3 regions of the Primorskyibacter flagellatus genome follow, and region 3 is predicted to be linked to each of the others. Evidence: riboswitches for the same ligand, from Rfam matches in the RefSeq annotation. Region 3 holds a riboswitch; each other region holds the start of a gene.

Region 1 (3,271 bases), on a different contig from region 3:
ACGGGCGGCATCGGTTGGATCCAGCACCGCTTGCGTACCGACGATCTGTGCGATGACGCCGCCGCGGTCGATATCGCCGCAGAGGATAACGGGCACTCCGGCGGCTTCGGCAAAGCCCATATTGGCGATATCGCCCTTGCGCAGATTGATTTCCGCCGGGCTGCCAGCGCCCTCGACGATCACCAGATCATGCGCGCGGCCCAGCCGGCCGAAACTGTCCAGAACCGAAGCCATCAGGGTGGACTTGATTTTGAAATAATCGCGGGCCTTGGTGGTCGTCAGCCGCTGGCCCTGCACGATGACTTGCGCGCCCGTGTCGGTTTCCGGCTTCAGCAGGACCGGGTTCATGTCGGTATGCGCGCGCAGCCCGCAGGCCTGTGCCTGAAGCGCCTGCGCGCGACCGATCTCGCCGCCATCGGATGTGACGGCAGCGTTATTCGACATGTTCTGCGGTTTGAACGGGGCCACCGACAACCCGCGATTGCGGGCGGCGCGGCACAGTCCTGCAACCAGCATGGATTTGCCGACATTGGACCCGGTGCCCTGAATCATCAGCGCCCGCGCCATGCCTACATCTCCACGCCGTTTTGCGCCTTGATGCCATCGCGGAACGGATGCTTGACCAGCGTCATTTCGGTAACAAGGTCCGCCGCCTCGATCAGTTCGGGTTTCGCGTTGCGCCCGGTCAGGCAAACATGGGTCATGGGCGGTTTCTGGTGCAGCAGAAAATCGACGACCTCGTCGATATCCAGATAGTCATACCGCAGGGCGATATTGATTTCATCAAGCAGGACAAAGCGAATATCAGGGTCGAGGATCTGCTCTTTGGCGATCTTCCAGCCGTTTTGCGCTGCCGCTATATCGCGTTCGCGGTCCTGTGTTTCCCATGTGAACCCTTCGCCCGAGACGAGAAAGCGGCATTCATCGGCAAAGCGTTCGCGCAGGAACAGCTTTTCACCGGTCACCCAATCGCCCTTGATGAACTGGACCACAGCGCAGGGCATGCCGTGCGCGATGCAGCGCATGATCATTCCGAACCCCGATGACGATTTGCCCTTGCCCGCGCCGGTATGCACGATGAGCAGACCTTTTTCCTCGGTCTTGGTCTGCATCATCTTGTCACGGGCCTGCTTGATCTTGCGCATTTTATCCGTATGGCGCGCATTTATGTCGTCGGTCATTGTTCATCCCCGTTCTTGACAATCCAATTGGTTTGGGAGCATCTGCACCTGTGTTGGTGCCTGTGTAAACAGGTGAAAAGGGAATGTGCGCCCGGAGGTTTTCCGGTTAAGCACAGCCGCCCCCGCGACCGTGAACGGAAAAAGGTGGATCACCGCCACTGGCCAAAGGCTGGGAAGGCAGATCCACCGCAGGGCACCGCCCCTAAATCCGTGAGCCGGGAGACCTGCCAACATACGTTGCCACGACCGGACGGGGTGTTCCGGTGTCGGGGATTGCTCTGCTGGTCAGTGCTGCCTCGCCATCAGACCCGCGTCCCATTTCTAAATGGGACCGAAGACCATGACAGACAAACGAAACCCTACAAGTCGGGACGGGCCGCCGACGCAGCTTTTGGTCTGCGTCAAATGCCGACGGGGCCAAGACATGCCGCAGGATGCGCGCCGCCCCGGAGAGGCGCTTTATGATGCGATCACCGCGCTGGAGATGCCGGCGGGGGTCAGTATTGCGCCGGTCGAATGTTTGCAGAACTGCGATTACGGCTGCACCGTCGCGCTGCGCGGTGGAGATGACAAATGGACCTATGTCTTCGCCAATGTTGACGAGGTCGATCACGCCCAGATGATCCTGGACGGTGCCGCGCGCTATCACACCACAATTGACGGCTTGATCCCCTGGCGCGAGCGTCCCGAGCATTTCAAGCGCAATTGCGTGGCTCGTATCCCCCCAATGACCCAGCCTCAGGAGGCCCTGAATGACTGATCTTGCGAAACTTCCTGTCACCGTGATCACCGGGTTTCTCGGCTCTGGCAAGACCACCCTGATCCGGGGCCTGATGCAGAACCCCGGCGGCAAGCGTCTGGCCGTGATCGTCAACGAATTCGGCGATGTTGGCGTCGACGGCGAAATCCTGAAAAGCTGTGCGATCCCCGATTGCCCGGCCGAGAATATCCTTGAACTGGCCAATGGCTGTATCTGCTGCACCGTGGCTGATGATTTCATCCCCACGATAGAGGCGCTGATGGCGCTGGAGCCGCGCCCCGATCACATCCTGATCGAAACGTCGGGGCTGGCGCTGCCAAAGCCGCTGCTCAAGGCGTTCGATTGGCCCGATATCCGGTCGAAAATCACCGTGGACGGGGTGATTGCCCTTGCCGATGCCGAGGCGGTCGCGGCAGGCCGGTTCGCGCCCAACGTGGCGGCGGTTGATGCGCAACGTGCGGCCGACGACAGCATTGACCACGAAACACCCTTGTCGGAGGTGTTCGAAGATCAGATCGCCTGCGCCGACATCATCCTGCTGACCAAGCCCGATCTGGCCGGTCCCGAAGGCGTCGCCAAGGCCAAGGCGCTGATCGAGGCCGAGGTGCCGCGCCCCTTGCCGGTGGTCGAGGTTGCCGAGGGCGCGATTGATGCCCGTATCATTCTGGGGCTTGAGGCTGCTGCAGAGGATGACATGGAGGCCCGGCCCAGCCATCACGACGACCACGACGATCATGAACATGACGATTTTGAATCCATCGTCGTGGACATTCCTGATCAGGCCGACCCCGCCATGCTGGTCGCCTCGATCGAGGCACTGGCGCGCGATCACAACATCCTCCGCATCAAGGGGTATGCTGCGGTGACGGGCAAACCGATGCGCCTTCTGGTGCAGGCGGTGGGCGCGCGCGTGCGCCACCAGTATGACCGCCCGTGGCGCGATGACGAGGCGCGGCAAGGCAGGCTGGTGGTGATTGCCGAGCATGACGACATCAATACCGACGTGATCCGCGCCGCCCTTGGTGTGGCCTCGGACCGCGCGGCAGAGTAACTGGCGATGCATGTCGTCTTTCGCGAAAGTCACGGGCTTGAAGAGACCGAGACACCAACCGATCTGGGGCAGGATGCCGCGGATCTGGTAGTGTTGTCGCTGTCTGATTCCGACCTCGGGGCCTTCGCGGAAGGCTGGCACCGGGGTGGCGGGGCCGAGGGGCGTCTGCCCTCGCTCAGGCTGGCGAATATTGCCGCGCTGAAGCATCCTCTGTCGGTTGATACTTATGTCGAGAATACGCTTTCCGGCGCGAAGGGCATCCTGATCCGGTTGATCGGT
Region 2 (3,271 bases), on a different contig from region 3:
CGTCTGACAGCGCGCCGGGTGCAATTTGTCACCGGCCATGACGTGACCGGAAAGCTACCTGACGACATCAGCCTGACCGCGCTGGCCGATCCGACAGCCTCGACGGTGATATTCATGGGCAAGCGGACCTTTCCGGGCCTTCTGGCGCGCCTGCTGGCACATGGCCTGCCGCCCGACACGCCCGCCATTCTGGCCGAGGATGTCAGCCGGCCTGAACAGCACATCACCCGATCGGATGTTACAACTCTGGCCGCACGGCTGTCACAGGAGGTTGGCGACAGCGCGGCGCTGATCCTTTATGGCCCCTTGGCCGAGCCACCGGCATGACCGCCGCATCCTTCGATCTTTGGCTGATCGGCATTGGTACCGGCAGCCCGGCGCATGTCACCGGCGAGGGAATGCAGGCCCTGCGCGATGCGGCAGTGGTGCTGGTGCCTGACAAGGGCGCGGGCAAGGGCGACCTGGCGGCGTTGCGATACCACATCCTGAAAGCCAGCGGCACGCAGGCGCGGGTTGTCACCTTTGACTACCCGGTGCGCGACCCCGCCTTGCCTTATCGCGAAAGAGTCGCGCGTTGGCATGACGAGATCGCCCGCCGCTGGCAGAGCGCGCTGGCCGGGGCAGGGCAGAACGGGCCGGTGGCGCTGCTGGTCTGGGGCGATCCTTCGCTATACGACAGCACGCTGCGCATTGCCCGGCGGCTGACCCCCGTGCCGCGCCTGCGGGTGGTGCCGGGTATCACCGCCATTCAGGCCCTGACGGCAGCGCATGCGCTGACGCTGAACACGCTCAACGGGCCGGTAACGATCACAACAGGGCGGCGGCTGCGCGATCATGGCTGGCCCGAGGACGCAGAGACGTTGGTCGTGATGCTGGATGGCGATTGCACCTTTCAGACCCTGCCTCCCGATACGCGTATCTGGTGGGGGGCCTTTCTGGGAATGCCGGAACAGATACTGGAGCATGGCCGGATCGGCGATGTCGCGCAACGGATTATCCGAATCCGAGCAGAGACGCGGGCGCGGCATGGCTGGATCATGGACACCTATCTGTTGCGCGCGCAAACCGCCGAGTCTTAGGGCCGTTGCACAGAACTGGTGGCCTGCGGCACGTATTATGGATTGACGCCAGGCATCCTGGTCTGTCAATTAAGCGCCATGACCGGTCCCGTTGCTTTTCGGGCGAAAGAGGGAATGTAGTGCGGTGCCGTTTCGCGCCAAGTCTACAGCTGCCCCCGCAACTGTCAGCGGCGAGCAGGGCCAATATGCCACTGGAGCAATCCGGGAAGGCTGGCCCAACGCATTGACCCGCAAGCCAGGAGACCTGCCGGACATGTGCCCCATGGTAAACGGGGCGCATCCACCGGACGCCGGGGTGTGCGTTTGGCCGTGGCATCCGCGCGCCGATCTCTGGTGCACCGTCCCGGTCTGATCTTTCCCCGCCGTTCACATGAAAAAGGTGCCGGGTGTGGCACCATAAACGGGACGGATTGATGAAGAAGACCCTTATTGCCAGCGCTGTTGCGCTGACCCTGCCTGCGATGGCCTCGGGACATTTCCTGCTGGAATATACCACAGACACGATGATCGAACGCCCCGGCGATGTGCCGGTAAAGCTGATCTTCTGGCATCCCATGGACAACGGTCATGTGATGGACCTGGATCTGCCACAAGACTTCTACATGATCCATAATGGCGAAAAGACTGACCTGAAGGACACGCTGGAGCCCGTACAATTCACCGGCGGCGAAAACAGCGGTGCCGCCTTCAAGGGAAGCGTGCCGGTCAAACGCTCGGGCGATTACATTCTGGTCACGGTGCCGGTCCCTTATTACGAGGAATCCGAGGATATCTATATCCAGCAGATCACCAAGGCGTTCCTGAACCGCAGCGAATTGCCAACCGACTGGATGAACCCGGTCGGCTTGCCCACGGAAATCGTGCCGCTCAACAAGCCTTACAACATCTTGGCCGGGTCGAGCTTTACCGGGCAGGTCCTGGCCGAGGGCCAGCCGGTTGCCGGTGCCGAGATCGAAATCGAATACATGGCGGCCGAGCCCGACATGGAAAATGCTGCGTCAAGCGCGCCGGTCGTGGGCGCGCTGCCGGGTGGAACCATTGTCGCCGTTTCCGATACCAACGGATATTTCACTTTCGGAGTCCCCAAGGCCGGATATTGGGGCTTTGCCGCGCTCGGCTCTGGCCCTGCGACCGAGCATGAAGGCAAGGAACTGAGCCAGGACGCGGTGATCTGGATCCGCGCCTGGGACATGGAGTGATCCGGCCATGCACATCGTAGATGGCGCGCTGTCCAATCCGGTGGTGATCGCCGGGGCGGTTGCGGCAGTGGGCGGCATCGCGCTTGGCCTGCGCAGCCTGACATTGGAACGCATCCCCGCTGCGGGGGTGCTGTCGGCCAGCTTCTTTGTCGCCTCGCTGATCCATGTGCCCATCGGGCCATCCTCGGTACATCTGATTCTGAACGGTCTGGCCGGGCTTTTGCTTGGCTTCGCCGCTTTTCCGGCGCTGTTTGTCGGCCTGTTGTTGCAGGCGGTGTTCTTCGGCTTTGGCGGGTTGACGGTGCTTGGGGTCAATACGGTGAATATCGCGCTGCCCGCCGTGCTGGCCTGGATGGTGTTCGGGCGGCTGATCGGGCGCGGCTCGCCGGTTCAGGGTGCCATCTGGGGCGGTGTTGGCGGGGCCTTTGCCATTGCCGCAACGACGGGGATGGTGGCCGTTTCTCTGGCCATGTCGGGCGATGAATTCCTGCCCGCCGCGAAACTGGTCTTCTTTGCCCATGTTCCGGTCATGGCCATCGAGGCCGTGCTGACTGGCTTTGCCATATTGCTTGCCCGCAAGGTCAAACCCGAGCTGTTCGTCAAAGGACTCCCCGCATGAAACATCTGATCCTTGCTCTGATGCTGATCGTGGCCCCCCTGCCTGCGCTGGCACATAAGGTCATCGCGGGGGTGTTCCCCGCCGGTGAAGCCATCGAAGGCGAAATCGGGTTTTCAAACGGTGACATGGCCACAAATGCAGAGGTCGTCGTGACCGGTCCGGATGGTGCCGAACTGGGCCGTGCGATCACCGATGGGGACGGGTTCTTTATCTTCGTCCCCTCTTTGCCCGTGGCGCATATGTTCAGCGTCAATCTGGGGGCAGGCCATGTCGCCGAGGTAACGATGCCTGCCGATCAGGTGGCCGAGATTCTTGGCGAAGCGGCACCGGAAAGCGCGAGTTCCGCCATGGCCGAAATACCTCAAGCGACCGCG
Region 3 (3,271 bases):
CGCATAGCGCGGCACACGCTGAAGCGGATCGTTGTCGGAGTCGCGCGCATCGGTGTAGGTGAATGCGCCGGTCAATGTCACCCGGTCAGAAATCGGCAGGAGGCCCGAAAGCTCAACCCCTTTGGACACGGATGTGCCTTCAACCTGATTATAGGCAGTGGTGTACTGGATGAGATCGTCGATCTCGGTATAGAACAGCGTCGCCGTCACCTCTGCGCCGTTTGCAAAGGTCTTTTCCAGCCCCAGATCGAAGCTGCGGCTTTTCTCCGGGTCAAGGTTCGGGTTCGCGCCGAAGCCGCCGAACAGTTCGTTCAGGGACGGGGCGCGGAAGCCGTTGGCCAGCGTCGAGCGGATGGTAAGGTCATCGCGCAGCCGCCAGTTCAATGCGGCACGTCCGGTGGTGAAACCGCCGAATTGCAGGTTGTCGTCATGGCGAACGGACAGGGCCAGATCAAGATCGGGCGTCGCCGCGTATTGAACCTCGCCAAAGAGGCCGCGCACCACAACCTCGTCATCGGTGAAGCTTTCGGCAGTTTCGCGGGTCCAGTCGGCCCCGAAGGACACGGTCAGGGCGTCGGTCGCGGTCCAGGTTCCGTTATAGCCGACCTTGTCGCGTTCGCCTTCATAAGCCTGAGTGAAGGACAGCGGCGTGTCGCGATCCACGGTAAAGCGGGACATGTCGAATTCGTGATGCACGGCACCGGTATCGGCCTCGACATAGGCGCGCAGGCCCCGTTGTTGCGTGTCGCCGGTGCTGGCACCGGGGTCGTAGTCAAACTCGGAATCGAAGGCGAAGCCAGTCAGGCCGAGTTTCACATCCGGCGTGACGCGGTAATAGGCGTCGAACGTGTATTGGCCGCCGGCAAAGCCGTCCTCCTCATCGTCATTGGAGTAGGCGCTGATGCCGTCGGTGCGCACCCGCGAGGCGGTGACCGCGAACCCGGCATTGTCGGTCGCGATACCGTAGCTCAGCGTGCCGCGCGCGGTTCCGTAAGACCCGGCTTCGATCGCGACAGAGCCTTCGCGGCCCGGTTCTTCGGGGGCTTGGGCGGCGGTGATGGCGATGACGCCTGCCACGGCCTCGGACCCGTATAAGGCCGATTGCGCGCCTCTGACGACCTCGACCCGGCTGATGCCGCCGAGCAGCGTATTCTTCCAGTCAAAGCTGGTCTGGGTGGCGGATGGGTCGGAAATGTCGATGCCGTTCAGCAGCACCGGGGCGTATTTTTGGTCAAGCCCGCGCAGGCGGACGTAGTTTGCACCGCTATATGACAGACCACCGGGGCCGTCGGGCTGGGTGAAGGTGACGCCTGCCGTGCCGGAGATGATCGAAGACAGCGACGCGCTGGGCGTGTCGGCAATATCATCCTTGTCGATGACATCCACGGAAGCGCCTGTGCGCGACAGCGGCAGGCTGGACTGGTTGGCATAAACGGTGATCGTGTCGAGGATGGTGTATTCCTGCGCCATTGCGGGCAGGGCGAGGCCGATCGCCAGCAGGGAGGCCGGGGCGAGGGTTTGTTTCATGGACGATCCTTTCCAGATCGAAGCGGCGCAATCCGGGCACCGGCGCTTTATGTCTGGCTCGGGAAAGGGGTGCCCATCCGCGAACGGTGAAGGTCTGTCACCGCAACGGAGAACCGTTATCCCGGCGCCCCCCGCGCCCGAATAGGGTGATCTTCCCGGCAGGTCTCCTGGCTTGCGGGTCGTCGCTTGGTCGGGCCTTCCCGTGGGTGCGCGCACACCACAGTGACATCATCCGACCGCGCTCGCCGCTCACAGTTGCGGGGGCAGCCGCGGAATAAGGGCATGCCCCGCACCGCGTTCCCTCTTCGTCGGACGTTTGACAGCCCGAACCGAGATACGAACGCTCTACTGCGCAGGCATTTTCAAGGCAAGAGTGGAATTATAAGGGCGAAAGAAGGCTGTCAGACGGGATTGCATGGGACGGATGGGAATTCATACCGCCAACAGGGGGATTCCGCGCAAAAGCGACAGATGCAACCACGATTCGTGGCGATGGCTTGGCCAGTGCTGTGTGAAAGCGGTCACCAGTCGAGAAAAAATCGACAAACTCATGGGAAAAACGCGGCGCGGTTTGGGCGCTATATCTGGTGTGTAGTTTCTATCCATCCGCTACAAATCGCGTCCAGTTTTGCAGGATGGCAACGATATGTTGTTTTGTAGGGGTGTGGAAAACTAGATGCAGTGGCTCAGGACCATAAATTCCTATTGATCGCCATCAATTCCCATAGTATCCCTGTAAACACGATGAGGGACGGGACGAAGGGGCACACAAAGAACCCCGAAACATTCTCCCAACAAAAACAAGAACGGCAGGTTTCATACAGGCTCCGCCTTTCATCGTGACCAAAGATCCGGCGCGCGAGCGAGCAGACATCCCCCCAGATGGCGCGTGTAGCTGGACATATCCGCACAAAGCGGGACGAGGGTGGCGGGTTGATCAGTGGCAGCAGATCAGCCCGCCCTTTCGCGTTTAGGGACCGGGAAAACCGGGTGGGGCAATCGAAGGAAGCGGCAGGGCAGTGGGTCGCAGGTTCAGAGGCGAAAGCCAACTCAAGGTAGATGCGAAAGGCAGGGTATCCATCCCGGCCTCTTTTCGTCGTGTACTGGAAGAGTGCGATCCGAACTGGACCGAAGGGCTGAACCCCGAGCTTGTGATTGTCTATGGCGACCATCGCCGCAAATTTCTGGAATGCTACACGATCGAGGCCATCGAAGAGGTGGACAGCAAGATCGACGCAAAGCCGCGCGGATCGCGGCAACGCCGGATTCTGCAACAGCTTTTCCAAGGCCAGTCCCATCCCACCAATGTCGACGAGACCGGGCGTCTGGTCCTGCCTGCCAAGCTGCGCCAGAAGATCGGCCTTGACGGGCAGGCGTTTTTCATTGGCGCGGGCGATACGTTCCAGATCTGGAATCCCGAAACCTTTGAGCGGGAAGAACTGGCCAAGACCGAAGAATTCCTGGACGAGCTGCCCGAGGATTTCGATCCGCTGAGTTTCCTGGAAGATGAAGGAGGCGCGTAAGAGATGCCACCCGCCGCCCCGCCTTCTGCCCCGCATATCCCGGTCTTGCTACGCCCGCTTCTGCGGGCGGTTTCGCCTGTAGAAGGCATCTGGATTGACGGCACCTTCGGTGCGGGCGGCTATGCGCGCGGGTTGCTGGAGGCTGGTGCCGAGCAGGTCATCGGCATTGACCGCGACCCGATGGTTTTTGACATGGCCGGGGACTGGGCGGCGGAATATGG

The links. Region 3 has a riboswitch for cobalamin ahead of ACN0WV_RS12255 (TonB-dependent receptor plug domain-containing protein). Riboswitches for the same ligand answer to the same signal wherever they lie in the genome.
Region 1: another riboswitch for cobalamin. It lies ahead of ACN0WV_RS06650 (DUF1636 family protein); the one in region 3 lies ahead of ACN0WV_RS12255 (TonB-dependent receptor plug domain-containing protein).
Region 2: another riboswitch for cobalamin. It lies ahead of ACN0WV_RS06720 (DUF4198 domain-containing protein); the one in region 3 lies ahead of ACN0WV_RS12255 (TonB-dependent receptor plug domain-containing protein).

What each region holds. Positions count from the first base shown of each region.
Region 1 covers NZ_JBLWVF010000004.1:54,228-57,498, forward strand. Annotated here, with positions in the region: gene ACN0WV_RS06640 (cobyric acid synthase) at 1-567, opposite strand, end outside; gene cobO (cob(I)yrinic acid a,c-diamide adenosyltransferase) at 570-1,181, opposite strand; cobalamin riboswitch at 1,219-1,427, shown strand; gene ACN0WV_RS06650 (DUF1636 family protein) at 1,522-1,941, shown strand; gene cobW (cobalamin biosynthesis protein CobW) at 1,934-2,992, shown strand; gene cobN (cobaltochelatase subunit CobN) at 2,999-3,271, shown strand, end outside.
Region 2 covers NZ_JBLWVF010000004.1:68,573-71,843, forward strand. Annotated here, with positions in the region: gene cobA (uroporphyrinogen-III C-methyltransferase) at 1-327, shown strand, start outside; gene cobF (precorrin-6A synthase (deacetylating)) at 324-1,079, shown strand; cobalamin riboswitch at 1,146-1,345, shown strand; gene ACN0WV_RS06720 (DUF4198 domain-containing protein) at 1,493-2,278, shown strand; gene cbiM (cobalt transporter CbiM) at 2,286-2,897, shown strand; gene ACN0WV_RS06730 (cobalt ABC transporter permease) at 2,894-3,271, shown strand, end outside.
Region 3 covers NZ_JBLWVF010000010.1:50,680-53,950, forward strand. Annotated here, with positions in the region: gene ACN0WV_RS12255 (TonB-dependent receptor plug domain-containing protein) at 1-1,527, opposite strand, end outside; cobalamin riboswitch at 1,668-1,876, opposite strand; gene mraZ (division/cell wall cluster transcriptional repressor MraZ) at 2,547-3,050, shown strand; gene rsmH (16S rRNA (cytosine(1402)-N(4))-methyltransferase RsmH) at 3,054-3,271, shown strand, end outside.